One region of the Streptomyces sp. NPDC047130 genome, then DNA from elsewhere that is predicted to be linked to it. Evidence: riboswitches for the same ligand, from Rfam matches in the RefSeq annotation. Region 1 holds a riboswitch; the other holds the start of a gene.

The links. Region 1 has a riboswitch for S-adenosylmethionine ahead of ABZ836_RS03210 (aminotransferase class V-fold PLP-dependent enzyme). Riboswitches for the same ligand answer to the same signal wherever they lie in the genome.
Region 2: another riboswitch for S-adenosylmethionine. It lies ahead of thrC (threonine synthase); the one in region 1 lies ahead of ABZ836_RS03210 (aminotransferase class V-fold PLP-dependent enzyme).

What each region holds. Positions count from the first base shown of each region.
Region 1 covers NZ_JBEYUK010000002.1:143,127-148,400, forward strand. Annotated here, with positions in the region: gene ABZ836_RS03200 (SLC13 family permease) at 1-900, shown strand, start outside; gene ABZ836_RS03205 (glycerate kinase) at 985-2,223, shown strand; gene ABZ836_RS03210 (aminotransferase class V-fold PLP-dependent enzyme) at 2,277-3,638, opposite strand; SAM riboswitch class IV at 3,878-3,994, opposite strand; gene trpD (anthranilate phosphoribosyltransferase) at 4,096-5,160, opposite strand.
Region 2 covers NZ_JBEYUK010000013.1:67,336-72,609, forward strand. Annotated here, with positions in the region: gene groL (chaperonin GroEL) at 1-157, opposite strand, end outside; gene ABZ836_RS17505 (cold-shock protein) at 709-912, opposite strand; gene ABZ836_RS17510 (MoaD/ThiS family protein) at 1,368-1,646, opposite strand; gene thrC (threonine synthase) at 1,701-3,002, opposite strand; SAM riboswitch class I at 3,021-3,160, opposite strand; gene ABZ836_RS17520 (glucosyl-3-phosphoglycerate synthase) at 3,383-4,327, shown strand; gene ABZ836_RS17525 (trehalose-6-phosphate synthase) at 4,424-5,274, shown strand, end outside.

The DNA.
Region 1 (5,274 bases):
TTCCCCACCGTCATCCTGCTCTCGGCGGTGGCCACCCTGATAGGCGCCGGGGCGCACCTGATCACCGTCTCCGTGCTGTGGGAGACCACCGGGCACCGCATCGGCTTCCCGCAGTGGCTGCTGCTGGGGCTGCCGCTCGCCGTGGTCTCCTCGCACACCGCGGCCGAGGTCGTGCTGTGGACGACGACCCGGCGCGCCGACCGGCGGGGTCCGGTACGGATCACCGCCGAGCAGGTCCAGCAGCACAGCGAACGGCCCGTCACCGGTCCCTGGTCGGCGGCGGAGAGCCGGTGCGCGGTCCTGCTGGGCACGGTGGTGCTGCTGTGGTGCAGCGAGCCGCTGCACGGCGTCTCCCCCGCCCTGGTGGCGCTGATCGGCGCGATCGTCGCCGTCACCCCCGCGCTGGGCACGGTGCGGCTCAAGGACTCGCTGCGGACCGTGCCCTGGTCGATGCTGCTGTTCATGGCGGCCACCATGGCCACCGGGCTGGCCCTCGCCGACTCGGGCGCCGCCGCCTGGCTGGTGTCGGGGCTGCCGCTGGGCTCGACCCCGTGGACGTTCCTCGCGGTGGTGGTGGCGGTGAGCACGGCCGCGCACCTGGTGCTGCAGTCGCGGTCGGCGCGCTCCTCGGTGCTGGTGCCGCTGGTGGTCGCGGCGGCGGGCGTGGCCGGTGTCAGCCCGGTGTCCGCGGCGCTCGCCTCCACGGCGGCGGCCGGGTTCTGCCACACCCTGCCCGCCTCGGCCAAGCCCGTCGCCCTCTTCTCCGGCCTGTCCGGCGTGCCCACCTACACGCCGCGGGACCTGCTGCGGCTCTCCGCCGTCCTCGGGCCGCTGACCGCCGTGCTGGTGCTGCTCTTCGCGCTGTTCGTCTGGCCCCTGCTCGGCGTCCCGGTCCGCTGACCCGGCACCGTCCCGTACCTCCCTCCTCTCCCCTTCTCTTCTCTTCCCTTCTCTTCTCTTCTCTTCTCTTCTCCTGGAGTCCCGATGTCTCTTGCCCTCACCCGTTTCGCCGTCGCCCCCAGCGGCTTCAAGGAGTCCCTGTCCGCGCGGGACGCGGCCGAGGCGATCGCCGCGGGCGTCCTGCGGGTCGTGCCCGACGCCGAGGTGGACCTGATCCCCCTGGTCGACGGCGGCGAGGGCACGGCCGAGGCGCTGGCCTCGGCCGGCGGCGGGCGGCTGCTGCGGCGCCGCGCCACCGGGCCGCTGGGCGACCCCGTGGACACCCACTTCGCGCTGCTGCCGGACGGCACGGCCGTGGTCGAGATGGCGGCGGTCGCCGGACTGCGGCTGGTGCCGGGCGACGCCCGGGACCCGGGGGCGACCACCACCCGCGGCGTGGGCGAACTGATCGCGGCCGCCCTGGACGCCGGGGCGCGGCGGGTGCTCGTCGGCTGCGGCGACTCCGGCACCTCGGACGGCGGGGCCGGGGCGCTGAGCGCGCTCGGTGTCCGGCTGCTCGACCGGGACGGCCGTGAACTCGGCGACGGCGGGGCCGAGCTGGTGCGACTGGCCCGGGTGGACGCCTCGGGGCTCGACGCGCGGCTGCGGCACACCGAGCTGGTGGTGGCGTGCAACCCGCACAACGTGCTGTGCGGCGACCGCGGGGTGGCCCGGGTCTTCGGGCCGCAGAAGGGCGCCACGCCGGCCCAGGTCGAGCTGCTGTCCGCGGGCCTGGAGAACTGGGCCGGCGTCCTGACCCGCGACCTGCTGCCCTCCCCGGCCGTGGACCCGCGCACGGCCGTGGACCCGCACCCGGTGGACCCGCGCCCGGTGGTGGACCTGCGCACGGCGCCCGGCACCGGTGCCTCGGGCGGCCTGGGCGCGGGCCTCGCCGCCCTGGGCGCCCGGCTGCGGCCCCGGTTCGAGGTGCTGCTCGACCCCCTGGGCCTGGACGTGCGGCTGGCCCGCGCCGATCTGGTGGTGACCGCCGAGGGCTCGCTGGACGGGCAGACGCCGTTCGGCAAGATCCCCGCCGAGGTGGCGCGGCGCGCGAAGCGGCACGGGCGTCCGGTGCTGGCCCTGGCCGGGACCCTCGGCGAGGGGGCGCACGAGGTGCGGGCCGTCGGCATCGACGCGTACAGCGGGATCCTGCCCGGGCCGGTCTCGCTGGGCGAGGCGATGGGCCGGGGCGCCGAGTACCTCGCCGACGCCACCGAACGCGCCCTGCGCATGGTGCTGCTGGGCGCCCGGGTCAACGCCGGCGCGGGACGCCGCGCGGCGTGACCCCGGCGGCGCGGGCGGGCCGGCAGGGACGCCCGCGCCGCCGGGGAGAAGAGTTACGCGTCCCCGCCCGCCAGGTCGGCGAGGGCGCCGAGCAGCCGGTCCACGTGCTCCACCGGGGTGCCCACGCCGAAGCTGGCGCGCACCGCGTTCAGCGGGGAGCCGCCGGTCCCCCCGCACTCGGCGGCGGCGTCGCGGGTGCCGCCGAGGAGGCGGCGCACCAGCGGGTGGGCGCAGAAGAGCCCGGCCCGCACGCCGATGCCGTGCGAGGAGGCCAGGCGTTCGGCGAGGTCGGCGCTGTCCCAGCCGTCCACCACGAACGACACCACGCCCACCCGGGGCGCGTCGTCGCCGAACAGCGACAGCACCCGCACCCCCGGCAGGGCGGCCAGCCCTTCCCGCAGCCGGGCGAGCAGCGCCTCCTCGCGGCCGGCGAGCAGCGCGGGGTCCGCCTCGGTGAGCACCCGGCAGGCGGCGGCGAGGGCGAGCGCGCCGACCACGTTGGGCGAGCCGGCCTCGTGCCGGGCGGGCCCGGTGTGCCACGCGACGTCGAGGCCGCCGTCCTGGCGCCGGACCACGCTGCGGCTGGCTCCGCCGCCCGCCAGGTACGGCTCGGCGGCGTCGAGCCAGTCGGACCGGCCCGCCAGCACGCCCGCGCCGAACGGGGCGTACAGCTTGTGCCCGGAGAGGGCCACCCAGTCGACGCCCAGTTCCCGCACCGACACCGGCCGGTGCGGGGCGAGCTGCGCGGCGTCCAGCACGATCCGCGCCCCGTGCGCGTGTGCGGCGTCGGCCAGTTCGCGCACCGGCCACAGTTCCCCGGTGACGTTGGACGCCCCGGTGACGCAGACCAGCGCGGGCGCGTCGTCGTCCCGCGCGGCGAGGGCGTCGGTCAGGAGGGACACCGCCTCGGCGGGGCTCGCGGGGGCGTCGAGGAAGGTCACCCGGGCGCCGCGCCAGGGCAGCAGCGCCGCGTGGTGCTCGGTCTCGAAGACGTACACCCGGCAGTCCTCCGGGAGGGCGGAGGCGAGCAGGTTGAGGGAGTCGGTGGTGGCGCGGGTGAAGACGACCTGGTCGTCCGCACGGCAGTCCAGGAAGCGGGCGACGGTCTCCCGGGCGTCCTCGTACAGCTCGGTGGAGAGCTGGGACAGGTGACCCGCCCCGCGGTGGACGCTGCCGTAGTACGGCGCGTACTCGGCGATCTCGTCCCACACCTGCCGCAGCACCGGGGCGCTGGCGGCCTGGTCGAGCGCGGCGTAGGGCACCCGGCGGCCGGAGGCGAGCGGCACGGTGACGTCCAGGCCGAGCACCGGCAGCGGCTCGGCGAGCAGCGCGGGCGAGGCGGGGGCGGGGACGGCGCCGAGGGCGAGGGCTTTCCTGTCGGCGGCGGCGGCAGTGGCAGCGGTGGAAACGGGCATGGCGGACTCCTGTGGGCACGTCGGCGCTCCCCGGGGCGGCGGACGGACCGCGGCGCATCACCCGGGCGGGAACGCGGAAGAGGGCGGAAGACGGAGGACGAGAAGAAGAAGGACTCGGCTCGACGGCCTGCCCGGCGGGGCGGAACGCGTGGCGGCGCCGCCCTCGCGCCGGTCAGGCCCGGCGCATTCGTCGGCTCACGGGGAACTCCTCGACGACCAGGACCCCTGACGTCGCGAGAGGTCCGCGCTTGCCACAGACCTTGCTGTCTGCGGCCTGGTCCTCACCCGGGGCACCCCGCCACGGACGGAGGGTTGCCGGACAGCCGGCCGGGGCCTGATGGCTGTCACTCATGACCTGCACGGCATCCTGCCACATCCGCCGCACGCGCACGAGGCGTGGTCCGGCATCCGGACCACGCCTCGTCGACGGCGGGCCGCGCCGACCCGCCCGGGACGCTCAGGAGTTGCTCGCCAGCACCCACCGCTCGAGCGCCTTGCGGGCGGCGCCGGAGTCCAGCGCCTCGGCGGCCCGGTCCATGCCGGCCCGGATCCGCCCGGCGAGCGTGCCCTCGCCGGGCTCGAGGGCGACCAGCGCGGCCGCCGCGTTCAGCAGGACGGCGTCCCGCACCGGTCCGGTCTCCCCGGTCAGCAGGCGGCGGGCGACGTCGGCGTTGTGGGACGGGTCCCCGCCGCGCAGCGCCTCCAGCGGGGCGTACTCGACCCCGACGTCACGGGGGTCGAAGAGCTCCTCGCGGACCTGCCCGTCGCGCACCGCCCAGACCCGCGAGGGCCCGGTCACGGTGAGCTCGTCGAGGCCGTCCTCGCCGCGGAAGACCAGCGCGGAGTTGCCCGCCTCCGCGAACACGCCCGCCATGATGGGCGCCATCCGCGGGTCGGCGACCCCGATCGCCTGGGCCTTCACCCGGGCCGGGTTGGTCAGCGGGCCCAGGAAGTTGAAGGTGGTGCGGATGCCCAACTGGCTCCGGGCGGCGGCCACATGACGCAGCGCCGGGTGGAACTTCACCGCGAAGCAGAAGGTGATGCCCGCCTCGTTCGCCACCTCGGCGACCCGTTGCGGGGTCAGCTCCAGGTTGACGCCCAGCTTCTCCAGCACGTCCGAGGAACCGCTCGCCGAGGAGGCCGCCCGGTTGCCGTGCTTGACCACCTTCACCCCGGTGCCGGCGACCACGATCGCGGCCATGGTGGAGATGTTGACGGTCTTCGCGCCGTCGCCGCCGGTGCCGACGATGTCCACGGCCGGGCCGGGCACGTCGATCACCCGGGCGTGGGCGTACATCGCGCGGACCAGGCCGGTGATCTCCTCGACCGTCTCGCCCTTGGCGCGCAGGGCGACCGCGAAGCCCGCGATCTGGGCGTCGGTGGCCTCGCCGCGCATGATGCGGTCCATCGCCCAGGCGGTGTCGTCGGCGCTCTGGTCGCGGCCCTCCAGCAGGGCGTTGAGGACGGCCGGCCAGGAGCGGCCCGCCGCGGTGTCGCCTCCAGCGGGGGTCACAGCGTTCATATGCCGCTCCTGACGGTCTCGGTCCGGCGGCCCGCCACGGGCCGCGGGTGCACTGGTGTGGCTGGCCCCGGTGGCGGGGCGCTGCCCACCCTATCGATCCCGGGGACGGCGAAG
Region 2 (5,274 bases), on a different contig from region 1:
CACCATCGTTGGTGATCGTGGGGGCGCCCCACTTCTTCTCGAGGACGACGTTGCGGCCCTTGGGGCCGAGCGTCACCTTGACGGCGTCCGCGAGCTGGTTCATGCCGCGCTCGAGGCCGCGCCGCGCCTCCTCGTCGAACGCGATGATCTTGGCCATGTGAAGTGGTCCTCCCAGGACTGGGGGTGATTCCTACGGACCGCGCCCGCGCCCGCGACGGACGGCCTGCGTGCCGGACGGTTCCTTCCCGCCTCGGCAACGCGGACCTCACCGACCCGGTCCATCGTTGTCACTCTCACCTTCAGAGTGCTAACGCAATGATTAGCACTCGACCCTGCCGAGTGCAAGACGCTCCCGGAATCCCGCCCCGTTTTCCGCCCTCCGGACACCCCGCCGGCGGGGGCCGGCGGCCCGCCCGGTGGCGGCTGCGGGGCTCCGCGGCGCCCGGAGGCGTGGGGCGCGTCACGGCACGGACGCCGGGCGGACGAGGAGGTCCGGGACGGACGAAGAGGTCCAGGGAGGACGAGGAGGTCCAGGGAGGACGGGAAGGTGCGGGGAGCTGCCGGACGCGGCGCGGAGAGCTGCCGGGCGCGGCGCGGAGAGCTGCCGAGCGCGGCGCGGAGAGCTGCGGGGCGCGGGCACGGCGTAGGGCCCGCGTCCCCCGAGGGGGCGCGGGCCCTACGTCACGTCAGGATGTTCGGTCGCTGCGTTCAGCCGGCCAAACGGACCATGTCCGCCTGCGGCCCCTTCTGGCCCTGCGAGATCTCGAACTCGACCCGCTGGCCTTCCTCGAGGGTGCGGTAGCCGTCCATCTGAATCGCGCTGTAGTGCACGAAGACGTCCGCACCACCGTCGACCGCGATGAAGCCGTACCCCTTCTCCGCGTTGAACCACTTGACGGTGCCCTGAGCCATGCCTAACTCCCCTATTACTGGCCCTTGCACAGATCCACACTTCGCGGATCCGGGTCAGACCTCACCCGCCGCCCAGGCGGCGGGCGTGCGCCGGAACGCGTCGACCGCGGCTGAATGTATCTGCCCAACTGCCCTCTGCAACAGGTCAATCGGACGACAATTCTGGAGGAGCCCGGTCAGCGATATGCCGAGAAATCGCCGGAATTCAGGGCAAGTCCGGGCGGACAGAAGGAGCGAACCACGCAAAGGACCCGCGGAGTTTGGCTGCATCTTGTCGGGCCGGCGGCAGGAACTCATCGTCACCCGGCGGGAGTTCGGCGCGGGGTACCCCAACTGTACCGCGCCCAATCATGCAGAATCGCCCTCCCCGGTCGTCGGCGGTATGTGACGCCGGCATGAACCGGAGAGGGCGATCGGAGAGGGCGACTAGGAAAGCGCGGGTAAAGCGAAAGTGATCAGGCGCCGCCGGCCACGGCGGGAATGATGGAAACGCTGCCGCCCTCGGGGGTGGCGGTCTCCAGTCCCTGCTCGAACCGCACGTCGTCGTCGTTGACGTAGACGTTGACGAAACGCCGCAGCTTGCCCTGGTCGTCGAGGACGCGGGCGGCGATACCGGTGTGGTTCTTCTCCAGGTCGGCGATGACCTCGCCCAGGGTCGCGCCCTCGGCGCTCACCTCGGCCTGGCCGCCGGTGTAGGTGCGGAGAATGGTCGGGATGCGAACGGTCACGCTCATGGGGTCTGACCTCCGGTCACGGTGAGGCTGGGTACGGGGCTGGCGGGGCGGAGGTCAGGCGAGGCCGGCCTCACGGAACGAGTCGAGGCTGGGGCGGATGGTGGCGGTCAGGCCCTGGTCGGCGACCGCGTCCAGCGTCTTGAGGCCGTCGCCGGTGTTGAGGACGACGGTGGTGAGCGACGGGTCCAGCAGCCCGTTCTCGATCAGCTTGCGCGTGACGCCGACGGTCACGCCGCCCGCCGTCTCGGCGAAGATGCCCTCGGTGCGGGCCAGCAGCCGGATGCCGGCCACGACCTCCTCGTCCGTGACGTCCTCCACCGCGCCGCCGGTGCGGCGGGCGATGTCCAGCACGTACGGACCGTCGGCCGGGTTGCCGATGGCCAGCGACTTGGCGATGGTGTCCGGCTTCTGCGGGCGGACCACGTCGTGCCCGGCCTTGTAGGCGACCGAGACCGGGGAGCAGCCGGAGGCCTGCGCGCCGAAGAGCTTGTACGGCTTGTCCTCGACCAGGCCGAGCTGGATCAGCTCCTTCAGCCCCTTGTCGATCTTGGTGAACTGCGAGCCGGAGGCGATCGGGATCACCAGCTGGTCCGGCAGCTTCCAGCCGAGCTGCTCGCAGATCTCGAACGCCAGCGTCTTGGAACCCTCGCCGTAGTAGGGGCGCAGGTTGACGTTGACGAAGCCCCAGCCCTCGCCGGCCGGGTCGCCGATCAGTTCGGAGCAGAAACGGTTCACGTCGTCGTAGTTGCCCTCGATGCCGACGAGCTCGCCGCCGTAGACCGCGGCCATGACGACCTTGCCCTGCTCCAGGTCGTGCGGGATGAACACGCAGGAGCGGAAACCGGCCCGGGCGGCGGCCGCGCCGACGGCGCCGGCCAGGTTGCCGGTGGAGGAGCAGGAGAGCGTGGTGAAACCGAAGGCGCGGGCCGCCTCGAGGGCCTGGGCGACCACGCGGTCCTTGAAGGAGTGCGTCGGGTTGCCGGAGTCGTCCTTCACGTACAGGCCGCCGGTGACGCCCAGCTCGCGGGCCAGGTTGTCGGCCTTCACCAGCTTCGTCCAGCCCGGGTTCAGGTTGGGCTTCTCGGCGACGTCCGCGGGCACGGGCAGCAGCGGGGCGTAACGCCAGATGTTTCCGGGGCCGGCCTCGATGCGGCGGCGGAGTTCCTCGGCCTCGTACGAGGAGTAGTCGTAGGCGATCTCGAGGGGCCCGAAACATTCCTCGCAGGCGAAGACGGGGCCGAGCGGAACGCGGTGGCCGCACTCGCGACACGAGAGGGCGGTCGCGGGGCCGAGATCGACGGGGGCGGCGGAGGTCGTCGTGGACGCGGAGGCGGTCGTGACGGTCTGTACAGCCATGAGTGGCGAGGCCCTTTCTCCTCATCTTCCTCAGCGGCGTCTTCGCCGTGAGACGGATTTGGCACCTTCCCTAGCCGGGGCCTCGCGTGATCGCGGGCACGGCTGGAGGGTTGCCGGGGCTTCATCGGGCCGTATCCCTCTGCCCCTCTGGATGAGCGTTCTTCTGTTGTTCTTCGGTTGTTCTTCGGTTGTTTTGAGCGGGCCCCACCGAGGGGACCCGTATCCACCAGTCGAGCGAACCCGACCCCCGACATGCGGTGGTCACCGGTGATGTTCAAGACTGTAACCGAAGGCCAGGACAGTTGAGAGAGTCGTCCGGAACGCGAGACGGGCCGCCCGCCGTACGGCAGGTGGTCGGACACAGTGAGGAGCCGCTGACTGTGCTGGAAGAAGTCGAAAGCTGGCTGGGCACACGCTCCTGGCATGTGACCGATCGCCCGCTCCACCAGATCCTCGCCGCGAAGCGCCAATGCGGCTCGACGGTCTCCGTCGTGCTGCCGGCGCTCAACGAAGAGGCCACGGTCGGCGACATCGTCGCCACGATCCGCAGGGACCTGATCGAAGAGGTTCCCCTCGTGGACGAGCTCGTGGTCGTCGACTCCGGGTCCACGGACCGCACCTCCGAGGTGGCCGCCGCCGCGGGCGCCCGGGTGGTGCACCGGGACGTCATCCTGCCCCGTGTCCCCGCCGTCCGCGGCAAGGGGGAGGTGCTCTGGCGATCGCTGCTGGTCACCGGCGGCGACATCGTGTGCTTCATCGACTCCGACCTCCGGGACTTCTCCTCCGACTTCGTCACGGGCACGGTGGGCCCGCTGCTCACCGACCCCCAGATCTCGCTGGTCAAGGCGATGTACGACCGCCCGCTCGGCACCGAGGCCGGCCAGGGCGGCCGGGTCACCGAGCTGATGGCCCGCCCGCTGATCAACCTGCACTGGCCGCAGCTGGCGGGCTTCGTGCAGCCCCTGGGCGGCGAGTACGCGGCCCGGCGGTCGCTGCTGGAACGGCTGCCGTTCCCCGTCGGCTACGGGGTGGAGCTGGCCATGCTGATCGACGCCCTGCACACCGTGGGGCTGGACGCCCTCGCCCAGGTCGACGTCGGCGTCCGCAAACACCGCAACCAGGACAGCCAGGCCCTGGGGCGGATGGCCGCCACCATCTACCGCACCGCCCAGCTCCGGCTGGCCCGCGGACAGATGGTCCGGCCCCTGATGACCCAGTTCGAGCGCACCGAGGAGGGCTTCACGCCGCGGACCCACGCGGTGGACACGCTGGAACGGCCGCCGATGACCGAGATCGTCGAGTACCGGTCCCGCGAGGTGGCCTGACCTCACCCGTTCGGCGCAGCGCCCCGCCTCCGGCCCGGGCGCCGCCGCCGCGGCCGGCGACGTTTGGACTTTTCCCCTCCGGGCTAGGTGACGCGTATGGGTTCCGCCGAAACTTCCGCCACTGCTTCCCCCGCCCCCCAGGTGCTGGTCGCCTCCAACCGCGGACCGGTCTCGTACTCGGTCGCCGAGGACGGCTCGCTGGTCTCACGCCGCGGCGGCGGGGGCGTGGTCTCGGGGCTCTCCGCGATCGGCCCGGACGCCGGCGCGCTGTGGGTCTGCTCGGCGCTCGGCGACGGGGACCGCGAGGCGGTCCACCGCGGGGTGTCCGAGCCGGGCGTCAAGATGCTGGACATCTCCGCCGAGACGCACGACGCCGCGTACAACGGCATCGCCAACTCGACGCTCTGGTTCGTGCACCACATGCTGTACCAGACCCCGCTCGAGCCCGTGTTCGACAGCGAGTTCCGGCTCCGGTGGGCCGCCTACCAGGAGTTCAACCGGTCCTTCGCCGAGGCGCTGGCGGAGGAGGCCGCGGAGGGCGCGGCGGTGCTGGTCCAGGACTACCACCTGACGCTCGCCCCGGGCATGCTCCGCGAGCTCCGCCCCGACCTGCGCATCGGGCACTTCTCGCACACCCCGTGGGCCCCGCCGGAGTACTTCCGGCTGCTGCCCGACGACGTCGCGGAGTCCGTGCTGCGCGGCATGCTGGGCGCCGACCGGCTGGGCTTCCTCACCCAGCGCTGGGCCGACGCCTTCACCGCCTGCTGCGACGCCGCGGTGGGCGGCGTCGGCGACACCCGGATCGGTGTGCACGGCCTGGGCGCGGACGCCGACTTCCTGCGGGAGCGGGGCCACCGGGCCGACGTCGACCAGCGGGTCGCCGAGCTGCGCGCCGAGATCGGCAACGACCCGGACGGCAACCTCCGCAGGACGATCGTGCGGGTCGA